Regions from separate parts of the Nocardioides sp. NPDC057772 genome, predicted to be linked through region 2. Evidence: riboswitches for the same ligand, from Rfam matches in the RefSeq annotation. Region 2 holds a riboswitch; the other holds the start of a gene.
What was found. A riboswitch is a leader RNA that binds a small molecule or an ion and turns the genes downstream of it on or off. The one in region 2 is predicted to bind S-adenosylmethionine.
Positions count from the first base shown of each region.

Region 1: another riboswitch for S-adenosylmethionine. It lies ahead of ACFVJS_RS10315 (aminotransferase class V-fold PLP-dependent enzyme); the one in region 2 lies ahead of thrC (threonine synthase).

Region 1 is NZ_JBHVKN010000043.1:23,232-30,516, reverse strand. Features, by position in the region: partial or broken gene ACFVJS_RS10320 (transglycosylase domain-containing protein) at 1-2,168, shown strand, start outside; SAM riboswitch class IV at 2,257-2,370, shown strand; gene ACFVJS_RS10315 (aminotransferase class V-fold PLP-dependent enzyme) at 2,426-3,763, shown strand; gene ACFVJS_RS10310 (lipoate--protein ligase family protein) at 3,803-4,858, shown strand; gene leuS (leucine--tRNA ligase) at 5,350-7,285, shown strand, end outside.
Region 2 is NZ_JBHVKN010000003.1:76,468-83,752, reverse strand. Features, by position in the region: gene ACFVJS_RS01420 (AMP-binding protein) at 1-165, shown strand, start outside; gene ACFVJS_RS01415 (AMP-binding protein) at 253-1,851, shown strand; gene ACFVJS_RS01410 (SGNH/GDSL hydrolase family protein) at 1,969-2,898, opposite strand; gene thrC (threonine synthase) at 3,025-4,296, opposite strand; SAM riboswitch class I at 4,308-4,446, opposite strand; gene lon (endopeptidase La) at 4,608-6,929, opposite strand; gene otsB (trehalose-phosphatase) at 7,097-7,285, opposite strand, start outside.

The DNA.
Region 1 (7,285 bases), on a different contig from region 2:
TGGTCGGCTTCCTGGCGATCGCTCTGATCGGCTCGATGACGGCGATCGTGGCGTACAACCGGATCACCGTGCCGGACCCCAACGCCGAGTTCGAGGTCGAGACGTCGTTCGTCTACTACAGCAACGGCAAGACCGAGCTCGGCCGCTACCAGGAGGGCGACCAGAACCGGATCAAGCTGGAGGCCGACGAGATCCCGGAGATGGTCAAGCACGCCGTGGTCGCCGCCGAGGACCGTACGTTCTACGAGAACAGTGGCGTCGACGTGAAGGGCATCGTGCGCGCGGCCTTCTCCAACACCACCGAGGGCACCGCCGGCGGCGCGTCCACGATCACCCAGCAGTACGTCAAGAACTACTACCTCAGCTCCGAGCGGTCCTACTCGCGCAAGCTGAAGGAAGCGGTCATCGCCCTGAAGCTGACCAGGCAGAAGAGCAAGGACCAGATCCTCACCGACTACCTCAACACGATCTACTTCAACCGCGGCGCCTACGGCATCGAGGCGGCCGCGAAGGCCTACTTCGCGAAGTCCGCCAAGGATCTGTCGCTGCAAGAGACCGCGGCGCTGGCGGCGATCCTCAACAACCCGGCCGGCTTCGACCCGGCCAGCAGCACCTTCCGCGGCGAGGAGAAGCTGCTCGGCCGCTACCAGTACGTCCTCTCCGGGATGGTCGACCTCGGCTACCTGAAGCAGGCCGAGGCCGACAAGGTGAAGGACGCGCTGCCGAAGTTCCCCGCGAAGACCGTGTCGAGCCGCCTCGGCGGGCAGCGCGGCCACGCGCTCACCATGATCAAGGCCGAGCTGCTCGGCCTCGAGGGCGCCGACGGCAAGCCGCTGTTCACCGAGGAGAAGATCGACAGCGGCGGCCTGCGGATCACCGCGACGCTCTCTCCGAAGGTGATGAAGGCGTCGGCGACCGCCGCCAAGACGGTCAAGCCCAAGAACCGCAAGGCGTACGTCGAGAACGACCCCGAGCAGAAGAACGCCCTGCACGTGGCGACCGCATCCGTCGACGTCGCGTCCGGCGCGCTGCTCGGCTTCTACGGCGGCCAGGACTATCTCGACAGCCAGCACAACTGGGCCGCGACCGGTGGCCACGCCGGGTCGACGATGAAGGTCTTCGCCACGGCCGCGGCGATCGCGAAGGGCTACTCGCTCGAGTCGACGTGGGCGGGTGACTCGCCGTTCACGACCTATACCGGGTCGCAGGTCGTCAACGAGGGCGAGCAGGCCGGTATCGCCGACGGCATGGACTACGGCCAGCACATCACCATGCTCAAGGCGCTGGAGCAGTCGGTGAACACGGCCTACATCGACATGACCGAGTCGATGGGCGGGGCCGAGGAGGGCCGCAAGGCGATCTACCAGACCGCGCTCGACGCGGGACTGACCCCGGAGAAGGCCGACCCGAAGTACCCCGGCATCCCGAGCACGTCCGGCTACCTCACCGACCAGGACGACCGGATCGCGCTGGGTGGCGCCAACGTCAGCCCGATCAACATGGCCAACGCCTACGCCACGATCGCCAACGGCGGCTACCGCCACGACGTGCACGTGGTGAAGAAGGTCCGCGACCGCGCCGGCAACGTCCTCTACAGCTGGAACGGCCGGAAGAACGCCCGCCACGCGATCCCCGAGGACATCGCCGCCGACGTGACGTACGCGATGCAGGGCGTGGTGCAGAGCGGCTCGGGGCAGAAGGCGCAGCGCATCGGCCGGCCGGTCGCCGGCAAGACCGGCACCGGCACGTGCACCAACGAGCAATACGTCTGCTCGTCCTGGTTCGTCGGGTTCACGCCGCAGATCGCCACCGCCGTGCGCTACTCGCGCGGCAACGGCGAGGGGAGGCTCGACGGTGGCTGGATGCCGTCCTACTTCGGCGCCGACTATCCCACCGAGACGTGGGCGGCGATCATGGCGAAGGCGATGGAGGGCAAGGAGGTCGAGAGCTTCCCCGAGCCGGTCTACGTCGACGGTCCCGACCCCGAGTCCGGCCACGAGGAGCAGCTGATCGCGCCTCCGGCGCCGCCGGAGCCGCCGGAGGGTGACGGCGAGGAGTGCGACCCGATCGCGGAGTTCTTCGGCGCGTGCGACGGCGACGAGGGGAACGGCGACGGCTGGGGCGACGGGTGGGGCGACCGCGGCCGTCCTGGGCGCGGGGGCGACTGATCGTTCGTCCGAACTGCGAGATTCGTGCCCATTGATCGAGACGCCGGCTTTGCGGGCGCCCAGGATCTCCGGCACGATCGCGGGCGTTGGTCACGACTGTCAGCGCGAAGCCCCGGCTTGCTGGCGGGCAACCCTCCCACGCGGTGGGGTGCTCCGGGTGACGACCAGGCCCTCGCCGCGGTGGCGCGGGCAAGCGCGTGCTTCACCGGACGGCGTCGAGCGCCACCGGCGGAGCCATGATCCCCGAAGGGTGCCCCATGTCCCTGCTTCCGCTCGTCGGCTCGAACACCCAGGTTCCGCTGCTGGACGGCACGACCGTGGCGTACGCCAACCTCGACGTCGCCGCGTCCGCCCCGGCGCTGCAGAGCGTCGCCGACCGGGTGGCCGAGGTCCTGCCGTGGTACGCCTCGGTGCACCGTGGTGCCGGCTACCTGTCCCAGGTCTCGACCGCCCTCTACGAGGAGTCGCGCGCGACGATCGGTGCCTATGTCGGGGCCCGTGAGGACGACGTCACCGTCATCACCCGCAACACCACCGACGCGGTGAACCTGCTGGCCGGCTGCGTACCCGGGCGGGTGCTCGTCCTCGACATCGAGCACCACGCCAACCTGCTCCCGTGGCACCGGGTCGCGGCGGGGGTCACCGCCGTCACCGGCCGGGACACCCTCGCCGGCACCATCGACGCGCTCGCCGGCGAGCTGGCCCGAGGCGACTACGCGCTGGTGGCCGTCACCGGTGCCTCCAACGTCACCGGTGAGGCACTGCCGGTCGCGGAGATCGTCACCCTGGCCCACGCCCACGGTGCCCGGGTCCTCGTCGACGGCGCCCAGCTGATCGCCCACCGCCACTTCTCGCTGGCCGCGACCGGCGCCGACTACGTCGCCTTCTCCGGCCACAAGCTCTACGCGCCCTACGGCGCCGGTGCCCTCGTCGGGCGCCGCGACTGGCTCGACGTCGGCACCCCCTACCTCGCCGGGGGAGGGGCGGTCGACGACGTCACCCACGGCTCGGAGGTCGAGCTTGTCGAGACCACGTGGCAGCCCGCGCCCGCGCGCCACGAGGGCGGCTCGCCCAACGTCATCGGTGCCGCCGCGCTGGCCGCGGCGTGTACGGCTCTCGGTGGCCTCTCGGCTGTCGAGCTGGACCGCCACGAGGCGTCACTGAGGGGGCGCCTCGTGGTCGGCCTGTCCGCGCTGGAGGGTGTCGAGCTCCTGCGCCTGTGGCCGGACTCCGACGAGCCGGTCGGGGTCGTCACGTTCACCGTCGACGGCATCGAGCCCGGTCGGGTGGCGGCGTACCTCTCCGCCGAGCACGGCCTGGGCGTACGCGACGGCCGCTTCTGCGCCCAGCCGCTGCTCAAGCGCCTCGGGCTCACCGGCGGCGCGGTCCGCGCCAGCATCGGCATCGGGACCTCGGTCGGCGACGTGGACCGGCTGGTGGCCGGCGTACGTGCTCTTCTCGAGGGGGATGTCCGGGGCGACTACCTCTTGGTCGACGGCGCCTGGACGCTCGCCGACGACCCGCGTCCCCTGGTCGGGCCGGTCGGTCTCACCCGCCTGGCCGACACCGCCGGATCGTGCGGCGCGGCGGTGTAGTGCGGGGATGAATCCAGGCGCTCACGGTGTTGAGGAACTGTGAGTGAACGAGTGCATGGCGAGCGGAAGGTACGCGGCGGCAAGCTGGTCGTCGTCGACGCGACGGTCTCTGCAGACACGATCATCGATGTCGTCCTCTCGGGCGACTTCTTCCTGGAACCCGACGAAGCGCTGGGCTGGCTGACCGCGGCGCTGGAGGGGCAGCCGGCCGACGCGTCCCTCGACCAGCTGACCGCCTCCCTGGACGCCGCCGCGCGTGACGCGGAGCTGGTCGGCTTCGGCACCCGCGACATCGCCCTGACGGTGCTGCGGGCGCTCGGTCGCGCCACGACGTGGGACGACCTCGACCTGGAGATCGTCGAGACCGGGCCGCTGTCCCCGACGATGCAGATGGCCCTCGACGAGGTCATCGTGCGGCAGGTCGCCGAGGGCCGTCGCGCCCCCAACCTGAGGTTCTGGGACTGGGCCAGCAGTGCGGTCGTGATCGGCAGCTACCAGTCGCTCTCCAACGAGGTCGACTCGGCCGCTGCCGAGCGCCACGGGATCGAGGTCGTGCGCCGCATCTCCGGTGGCGGCGCCATGTTCATCGAGCCGGGCAACACGATCACCTACAGCCTCGCCGTGCCCGACACGCTCGTGGCCGGCATGTCCTTCCAGGAGTCCTACGCGTTCCTCGACGAGTGGGTCCTGCGTGGTCTGCGCAGCGTCGGCATCGAGGCCGCGTACGCCGGGCTGAACGACATCGCCTCGCCGGTCGGCAAGATCGCCGGCGCCGCGCAGAAGCGGATCCCGGGCGGCGTCCTGCACCACGTCACCATGGCCTACGACATCGATGCCGACAAGATGCTCGAGGTGCTCCGGATCGGCCGGGAGAAGATGTCCGACAAGGGCACCAGGAGCGCGGCCAAGCGCGTCGACCCGATCCGCTCCCAGACCGGGCTGTCCCGGGACAAGGTCATCGGTGCCCTGCTGGCCGAGTTCGAGCAGAGCTTCGGGGCTGCGTACGTCGGGCTCGATCAGCCGACGATCGACGAGGCGGCAGCGCTGGTCGAGAGCAAGCACGGGACACGGGAGTGGGTTGCTCGGGTGCCGTAGGCGTGGGGCTCGCCCCAATACGTTGTGAGGCCCGACGACTTCGTCGCCGGGCCCAAAAGATTTGGACTCCGCTGCTCGGAGCGTTCCTTGGATGAGATGGGGGGGTCCTCATTCACGACCGACATCACGAGCAGCGGAGCGTCGCCAGTTTGGCACGCTCGAACTGGCCGTCGCAATAGGTGAAGGCCCCTCTGACCGTATTTTCTGTCGGTCGATCCGCAGGGCAGAACTCATGACCTATCGAAAGTGCCTTTCTAGAGGCCTTCGACCCTGTCACCGCCATCTTCGGCCGGAGTATGGCGGGGCTGCGAATGACGGTGGCGGCCAGGGTCGGCTACCCTGGGCACATGCAGATGTCTGTCCTGCTTCTTAGGCAGCCGCGCTGACCCTGAGGGACACACCCCGGTCACGCGGCCTACCCCTCCATGTGAGGGGTTTCTTTGTTCCAGAAGCAGTCTTGACGCACGACACTCGACAAGGACGAAAGACCAATGACGCAGGAGCAGGCCGAGCAGGCGACGTACGACGTCGTGGAGCTGCAGGACAAGTGGCGCCCGATCTGGGAGAAGCTGGAGCCGTTCAAGGCGGGCCAGCGCGAGGGGGCCGAGAAGCGCTACGCGCTCACGATGTTCCCCTACCCGTCCGGTGACCTGCACATGGGCCACGCCGAGGTCACCGCGCTGCACGACGTGCTGGCGCGCTACTGGTGGCTGAAGGGCTTCGACGTCCTGAACCCGATCGGCTGGGACTCCTTCGGCCTGCCCGCCGAGAACGCCGCGATCAAGCGCAACGAGAACCCCGCCGGTTGGACCTACGCCAACATCGAGACCCAGGCGGAGTCGTTCAAGCGCTATGGCATCTCCTTCGACTGGTCGCGCCGGCTGCACACCTCCGACCCGGAGTACTACAAGTGGACGCAGTGGATCTTCTTGAAGCTGTACGAGGCCGGCCTGGCCTACCGCAAGAAGTCCCCGGTCAACTGGTGCCCCAACGACCAGACCGTGCTGGCCAACGAGCAGGTCGTCAACGGCGAGTGCGAGCGCTGCGGCGCGACGGTCACCAAGCGTGACCTGACGCAGTGGTACTTCCGCACGACCGCTTATGCCGAGGAGCTGTACAGCGGCCTGGACCAGCTGCAGGACACCTGGATCGGCAAGGTCGTCAACATGCAGCGCAACTGGATCGGCCGGTCCGAGGGCGCTCACGTCGATTTCGACATCACGCTGTCCGACGGTGGGACGAAGAAGGTCACCGTCTTCACGACCCGCCCCGACACGCTGTACGGCGCGACCTTCATGGTCGTCGCCGCCGACGCCGACCTGGCCGCCGAGATCGTGGCGCCGGACCGGGCGGCCGCGCTGGAGAGCTACCTGGAGGACGTACGCAAGGCCTCCGACATCGACCGGCTGGCGACCGACCGCCCCAAGACCGGTGTCGACCTGGGCGTGACCGCGACCAACCCGGTCACCGGCGAGCAGATCCCGGTGTGGGCCGCCGACTACGTCCTGGCCGACTACGGCACCGGCGCGGTCATGGCCGTCCCGGCCCACGACCAGCGCGACCTGGACTTCGCCAAGGCCTTCTCGCTGCCGGTGCGCCGCGTCGTGGACGTGCCCGGTGCGGACAACCCCGAGGAGACGTACGTCGCGACCGCCGGTGACGGTGCGTACGTGAACTCTCCCGAGCTGGAGGGCGTCGCCGACAAGGCGAGCGGCATCCACAAGATCATCGAGAAGCTGGAGGCCGAGGGCCACGGCAAGGGCACGATCAACTACCGGCTGCGCGACTGGCTGCTGTCGCGGCAGCGCTACTGGGGCGCGCCGATCCCGATCATCCACTGCCCGGTCGACGGCGAGGTGCCGGTGCCCGAGGCCGAGCTGCCGGTGCAGCTGCCGGAGCTGAAGGGCGCCGACCTGAAGCCGAAGGGCGTCTCGCCGCTGGCGGCCGCCTCGGAGTGGGTCAACGTGTCGTGCCCGACGTGTGGCGGTCCGGCCACGCGTGACTCGGACACGATGGACACCTTCGTGGACTCGTCGTGGTACTTCCTGCGCTACCTGTCGCCGACCGACGAGACCCAGGCGTTCTCCTCCGAGGCGGCGCGCGAGTGGGGTCCGGTCGACTTCTACCTGGGTGGCGACGAGCACGCGGTGCTGCACCTGCTGTACGCACGCTTCTTCACCAAGGCGCTGCGCGACATCGGCCTGATCGACTGGGACGAGCCGTTCTCGGCCTACCTGTCCCAGGGCAAGGTCATCAACGGCGGTAAGAAGATGTCGAAGTCCCTGGGCAACGGCGTCAACCTGTCGGACGTGCTGGAGGAGTTCGGCGTCGACGCGACCCGGCTGACGCTGGTCTTCGCCTCCCCGCCGGAGGACAACATCGACTGGGCTGACGTCTCGCCGGGTGGCTCGGCGAAGTTCCTGCAGC
Region 2 (7,285 bases):
ACCTCGATCGACGCGCTTCGGGAGCACTGCCGCAGCCTGATCTCCGCCTACAAGGTGCCCAAGGACATCCTGCTCGTGGAGCGAGTCCCTCGCACACCGGTCAGCAAGGTGGACTATCGTGCGAGCGCTACGGTCGCTGCCGAGCTGCTCGAGGCGCGTAGGTGACGGCCGACTGATCCGACGTACGGCCCGGTGCCGTACGCCCCACCTCTGGCCCTAACCAAGGAAGGCGCAGACGTCCCTGTGTCCGCCGTGATCCCCCTCACACTGCCCGACATCCTGGAAGCGATGGCCGATGCGATCCCCGACCGCACGGCAGTCATCACCACCGAGCGCGCCTACACGTACGCCGAGATCGACGAGCGTGCCACGCGCCTGGCCAACCATCTGCTGAGCGTCGGCCTCGAGCCGGGCGCCCAGGTCGCCGTCCACGCGACCAACCGGATCGAGTGGGTCGACGCCCTCTACGGATGCCTCAAGGCCCGCACGATCCCGGTCAACATCAACCACGCCTACCGGCGCGACGAGCTCGCCAGGACGTACGCCGCCACCGACTGCGTCGCGGCCATCGTCTCCCCCGAGTTCACCGACGATCTCGACGAGCTCGACCTGAAGCTGGACCACCGGGTCGTCCTCGGCCCGGACTACGACGCCAAGGTCGCCGCGGCGTCGAAGGAGCGACCGACGGTCGGACGTACGCCCGGCGACTGGCACATCATCTTCACCACCGGCACCACCGGCACCCCGAAGGGAGCGGTCTGGCGCCAGGAGGACCTGATCTGGGCGGCGCTCAACACCGTCCGCCGCAACGCGCCGATCCCGTCGGTCGAGGGGCTCGCCGCCGAGGCGGCCGCCCGCGACTCGGGCGTCGTGCTGCTCGCGGGCGGGCCGCTGCTGCACGGTCAGAGCCAGCTGCTGCTCCTGCGGGCGCTGGTCGCCGGCGGCACCGCAGTGCTCTACACGTCTGAGTCGTTCTCGGCAGAGGCCTTCCTCGACCTCGCCGAGCAGTCCGGCGCCACCGCGATCACCCTCCTCGGCGACGCGCAGGCGCGCCCGGTGGCCGCGGCACGGCTGGTCGGGAAGAAGCGCTGGCCGCTGCACTCGCTCGCCGGCGTCTCCAACACGGCGGCTCCGCTGTCCGACGGCGTCCTCTCCGTGCTTCGCAACGCGTTCGCACGCCGGGTCATCGTCGACTCCTACGGCACCCTGGAGACCGGTGTCACCGGCTCGCGCGCCGACGACGGCTCGGCGCTCGTGCCCGGCGAGGCGCGGTTCATGGTGGGCCCGGAGGTGGAGGTCTTCAATCCCGACCTCACCCCGGCGGCTCCCGGCGTCGAAGGCCTGCTGGCCCGCTCCGGCCCGGCCGCGCTCGGCTACTACAAGGACAACGCCCGCTCGGCCACGGCGATCAAGCTGATCGACAACCGGCGCTGGACCTTCCCCGGCGACCTCGCCCGGCGCGAGGAGGACGGCTCGATCACGCTGCTCGGCCGGGCCGCGACCCTGGTGCGGACCGGTGATCTCGAGATCCACCCCGAGACGATCGAGGGCGTGCTCCTCGCCCACGACGACGTCGTCGACGCCGCCGTCTTCGGCATGCCCCACCCGCGCTGGGGCCAGCAGGTCGCGGCGCTGGTGCAGCTGACCCCGGGCTCCGAGACCGCCGCCGCCGACCTGCGCAAGCACGCCCGGTCGGTGCTCGGGGATTCTCACGAGCCCAAGCTGGTCCTGCTCGTCGAGTCGGTGCCGCGTACGCCGGCAGGGACGGTCGACTACCGCGCCGCCGCCGGCCTCACCGCCGACCTGCTCAGCACCGGCGGCAAGCGTACGGACGAGGCGGACGCCGAGTAACCGAGTCGGCGCGTCTGCCCCGCCGCCACACGCCGAGTCGGCGCGTTTGTCCCAGCTGCTTGGGACATTTGCGCCGACTCGGCGCTGTTTTCCGGGACTGAAGCGCCGGGTCGGCGTTCAGGGCTGCCGGTCGGAGTTGTCCGGGTCGCCGGGGGTTGGCGGCTTTTCCGCCTCGGGCGGGAGCTCGGGCAGGTGGTGGCCGAATGGGACCTGCTGCACCTGTCCGAGGGCGGCCAGCACAGAGGGCAGCATCGCCTTGGCGGTGCGCTTGTAGCCCATCGCACTGGGGTGGAAATGGTCGATGGCGAACATCTCGTCGGGGTTGGTGATGAAGAACGGGCCGACGACGTCGGAGAGCGAGACGACGTGGGCACCCTTGGCCAGCGCGATCTCCCGCTGGCCGTCGGCCAACTGCTTGGCGATCCTGCGTCCGAGCGATCGCAGCGGCTGCGGCAGCGGCCGTACGGCGCCGACGTCCGGGCAGGTGCCGACGACCACTCCTGCGCCGCGCTCGCGCAGGGCGTCGATGACCTCACCCAGCACCCGGGTCGAGTCCTTCTGCGGCACCCGGTGGGTGACGTCGTTGCCACCCACGATCACGACCGCGACGTCGGGCCGGTAGCTCGCCGGCAGCGACTCGAGCTGGGCCGGGACCATCGAGGTCTCGGCTCCGACCACCGCAGCCGTACGCAGCCGCACCGGTCGCTGCAGCGCCTTGGCCGTGCCCTTGGCCAGCCGTGCGCCGAGGGTTCCGCTCCTTGTCTCCGCGCCCAGCCCGGCCGCGATCGAGTCGCCGAGGATCAGGAGCTCGACCGGCGTACCTCCAAAGGTCTTCTTATAGACCTTGTCGGCGTCGATCGCCTCCTCGCCGAGAGGCTTCCCGATCACGTCGCGCGCGTGCGCCGCCTGTCTCTTCAGCAACGTCACGAACCCGGCGCCGGCCGCCGCCCCCACCACGCCGATCGCGCCGGCGACTCCGGCGGTGGCGGCGACCATACCGAGCCACCTGGCCTCTTCACTCGTCTTCGTGCTGCTCACATTCCTCATGTGTAGCGCACGAGGGTGAACGGGCGGTTGGTTCGTCTAGGTATGCAGAGGAACCGTCGCTTCCCTCGCGGATTTCCGCACGGGAAGCGACGGTTCGGCTACATACCTAGACGAACATCCACGGCCCTACGCCTGGGAGAGCCCGGCCTCCTCGAAGGAGTCGTAGTTGGGGGCGATGGTGGCGCGGGGGCCGACGATGCCGCTGATCGCGTCGAGGGTCTTGAGACCGTGGCCGGTGTTGATGATCACCGTCTCCAGGCTCGGATCGAGCGCGCCGGTCTCGACGAGCTTCTTGGTGACCGCGAGGGTCGTGCCGCCGGCGGTCTCGGTGAAGATGCCCTCGGTGCGAGCCAGGAGCACGATCGCGGCGCGGATCTCGTCGTCGGTGACCTCCTCGACGGCGCCACCGGAGGAGCGGGTGGCGTCGAGGACGTAGATACCGTCGGCCGGGTTGCCGATCGCCAGCGACTTGGCGATGGTGTCGGGCTTGACCGGGCGGATCGCGTCGACGCCGGCCTTGAAGGCGGTCGCGACCGGGTTGCAGCCGGTGGCCTGGGCACCGAAGATCCGGTAGGGCTTCTCCTCGACCAGACCGAGCTTGATCAGCTCCTTGAAGGCCTTGTCGACCTTGGTCAGCTGCGATCCGGAGGCGACCGGGATGACGATCTGGTCGGGAAGACGCCAGCCGAGCTGCTCGGCGATCTCGAAGCCGAGCGTCTTGGAGCCCTCGGCGTAGAAGGGACGTACGTTGACGTTCACGAACGCCCAGCCGTCCTCCTCCGCGGCGATCTCCTGGGCGAGCTTGTTGACGTCGTCGTAGTTGCCGTCTACGGCGATCAGGTTGTCGGTGAAGACGGCCGAGTTGACCTGCTTGGGCTGCTCGAGGTTGCTCGGGATGAAGACGGCGGTGGGGATCCCGGCGCGGGCACCGGCGGCAGCCACCGCGTTCGCCAGGTTGCCGGTCGAGGGGCAGGCGAAGACCTTGGCGTCGAGCTCGCGGGCGGCGCTCAGAGCGCACGCGACGACGCGGTCCTTGAAGGAGTTGGTCGGGTTGGTCGAGTCGTCCTTCACCCAGATCTTGTCGATGCCGAGCTCCTTGGCGAGGTTCTTCGCGTCCAGGAGGCGGGTGAAGCCGGGCTCGGTGTTGGGGCTCTGCTCGATATCGGCGGGCACCGGCAGCAGCGCCTTGTAGCGCCAGATGTTGCGGGGTCCGGCCTCGATCTCCTCGCGGGTCACGGCCGGGAAGTCATAGGCCACCTCCAGTGGCCCGAAACACTCCGGACAGGCGTAGTGCGGACCGAGGGCGATCTGGTTGCCGCACTCGCGGCACGACAGTGCCGAAGCGTTGCCGAACGCGCCCTCGCGCAGGGCCTTCGTCTCCGTGGTCGCAGCGCTCATGAGAAACCTCCTCCTCATCTTCCCCGATCACGTCTCTCGCGCCGGGCCGGAATTAGCACCTGCTCCGCTACCCGCCCAGGCTTGGGAGGAGGCTCGCGGTCGGTTGCCGGGACTTCACTGGGCCGTTCCCTCAGTCCCTCTCGATGAGCAGTAATGACCTTACGTGGTCGTGTCCGCCGCATGCATACGCGAGTCCCACGGAATGGAACGCTCGTCCGCGATTCGGACAACGCCGGGGTGTAACACGCTGTTACACGAACTATCCGGTCGTTCTGGACGACCGGATAGTTCTACGAACGGCGTGTTACACCTCAAGCGGCCTGCACGGCACCCGGAACCTCCGCGCCCTCGGCGGGCGCCAGGGCGCCGCGTACGACATCCCTGACATCGCTCACCAGGTTGATCGTCAGCGCCTGCTTCACGTCGTCCGGCACCTCGTCCAGGTCGGGTTCGTTGCGCTGGGGCACGAAGACCTCGGTCAGGCCTGCCCGCTGGGCAGCGAGCAGCTTCTGCTTGAGGCCACCGATGGGCAGCACCCGGCCGGAGAGGGAGACCTCGCCGGTCATGCCGACCTCGCTGCGCACCGGGCGACCGGTCGCGAGCGAGGTGAGCGCGGTGACCATGGTGATGCCGGCGCTCGGGCCGTCCTTCGGGACCGCACCCGCCGGCACGTGGACGTGCAACGAGCGATCGAGCACGGCCGGGTCGACGCCCAGCTCGGCAGCGTGCGACCGGACGAAGGAGAGCGCGATCTGCGCGGACTCCTTCATCACGTCGCCGAGCTGACCGGTGATGTTCAGCCCGGTCTGCCCGTCGGACGCCGACGCCTCGATGAAGAGCACGTCACCGCCGAGTCCCGTGACGGCCAGCCCGGTCGCGACACCCGGGACCGACGTACGCTCCGCCGACTCCGGCGTGAACCGAGGCCGCCCGACGAGGTCCTTGAGGTTGTCCAGGTCGACCTCGACGTGCTCCGTGCCGGTGGCCAGCTTCGTCGCCGCCTTGCGCAACGCCTTGGCGATGAGCCGCTCGAGCTGGCGTACGCCCGCCTCGCGGGTGTAGTTGGCGGCCAGCTCACGCAGGGCGTCGTCGGCGACCGTGACCTCCGCAGGCGTCACCGCGGCGCGCTCGAGCTGCCGGGGCAGCAGGAAGTCGCGGGCGATGGCGACCTTGTCGTCCTCGGTGTAGCCGTCGATCGTGACCAGCTCCATCCGGTCCAGCAGCGCGCTCGGGATCTGCTCCACGACGTTGGCCGTGGCGATGAAGAGCACGTCGGAGAGGTCCAGGTCGAGCTCGAGGTAGTGGTCGCGGAAGGTGTGGTTCTGCGCGGGGTCGAGGACCTCGAGCAACGCCGCCGCCGGGTCGCCCCGGTAGTCGGAGCCGACCTTGTCGACCTCGTCGAGGAGCACGACCGGGTTCATCGAGCCGGCCTCCTTGATGGCCCGCACGATCCGGCCCGGAAGCGCGCCGACGTAGGTGCGCCGGTGGCCGCGGATCTCGGCCTCGTCACGCACACCACCCAGCGCCACCCGGACGAACTTGCGTCCGAGCGAGCGCGCGACCGACTCACCGAGCGAGGTCTTGCCGACCCCTGGCGGACCGGCGAGCAGCACCACGGCGCCCGAGCCACGTCCGCCGATCACCTGCAGCCCGCGTTCGGCGCGCCGGGCCCTGACGGCCAGGTACTCGACGATCCGGTCCTTGACCTCCTCGAGGCCGTGGTGGTCGGCGTCGAGGACCTCGCGCGCGGCGGTCACGTCGGTCGAGTCCTCCGTGACCACACCCCAGGGCAGCTCCAGCACGGTGTCGAGCCAGGTGCGGATCCAGGCGGTCTCGGGGTTCTGCTCGGAACCACGCTCGAGCTTGTCGACCTCGCGCAGCGCGGCCTCGCGTACGGCCTCGGGGAGATCAGCGGCCTCGACCCGGACCCGGTAGTCGTCGGACCCCTCGGGCTCGCCCTCGCCGAGCTCCTTGCGGATAGCGGCGAGCTGCTGGCGCAGGAGGAACTCCCGCTGCGTCTTCTCCATGCCCTCGCGTACGTCCTCGGCGATCTTGTCGCTGACCTCGGACTCGGCGATGTGGTCCTTGGCCCAGGCGATGACCTTCTCGAGCCGCTCGGCGACGTCCGGCGTCTCCAGCAGCTCACGCTTGGCCTCGTCGTCGAGGTAGGGCGCGTAACCGGCGGTGTCGGCGATCTCGGACGGATCGGTCAGCCGGTTGACCTGGTCGATGACCGGCCAGGCCTCGCGACGCTGCAGCACCGCGACGACCAGCCGCTTGTACTCCTCGGCCAGCTCCTTCGCGTGCTCCGTCGCCGTCTCGGTCGCGGGCTCGACCTCGACCCAGAGAGCGGCCCCCGGCCCGGTCACGCCCGAGCCGATCTTCGCCCGCCCGACGGCCCGCAGCACCGCCGCGGGCTCGCCGCCGCGGAAGCGGCCGACCCGCTCGATCGTGGCCACGGCGCCGTACGTCGCATACCGGTCCCCCAGCCGCGGCGCGACCAGCAGCCGGCTGTCCGAGCCGGCCCGGGCGGCGTCGATCGCCGCCTGCGAGGCCTCGTCGAGCTCGATCGGCACGACCATCCCCGGCAGGACCACGGCGTCCGAGACGAACAGCACAGGAAGCTTGTCCATGCGGACCCTCCTAGAAAAGTTGAGTGATACTGACTCAACTTCCGGGAGCAACCGGATGTTCCCTCCGGTTATTGTGTTCGCTGTCAGCGGACGGCGCGAGCTGTAACACGCTGTTACACCGACTATCCGGTCGTTCAGAACGACCGGATAGTCCAGCGAACGACGTGTTACACCGCCGCCGCGTCGTCAGCCAGCCGCCGCAACAACCCCAGCACACCCTCCGGCCCAGCCACCTCGAGGTCGGCCAACCCGGCGAGCGGACCACGGTCGGGGCCGGCGTGGGAGTAGACGAGCAGCGTCGGCGACCCGGTGGTCTTGCCCCACGCCTTGACCGCCTCGAACGCCTCGATGTCCCC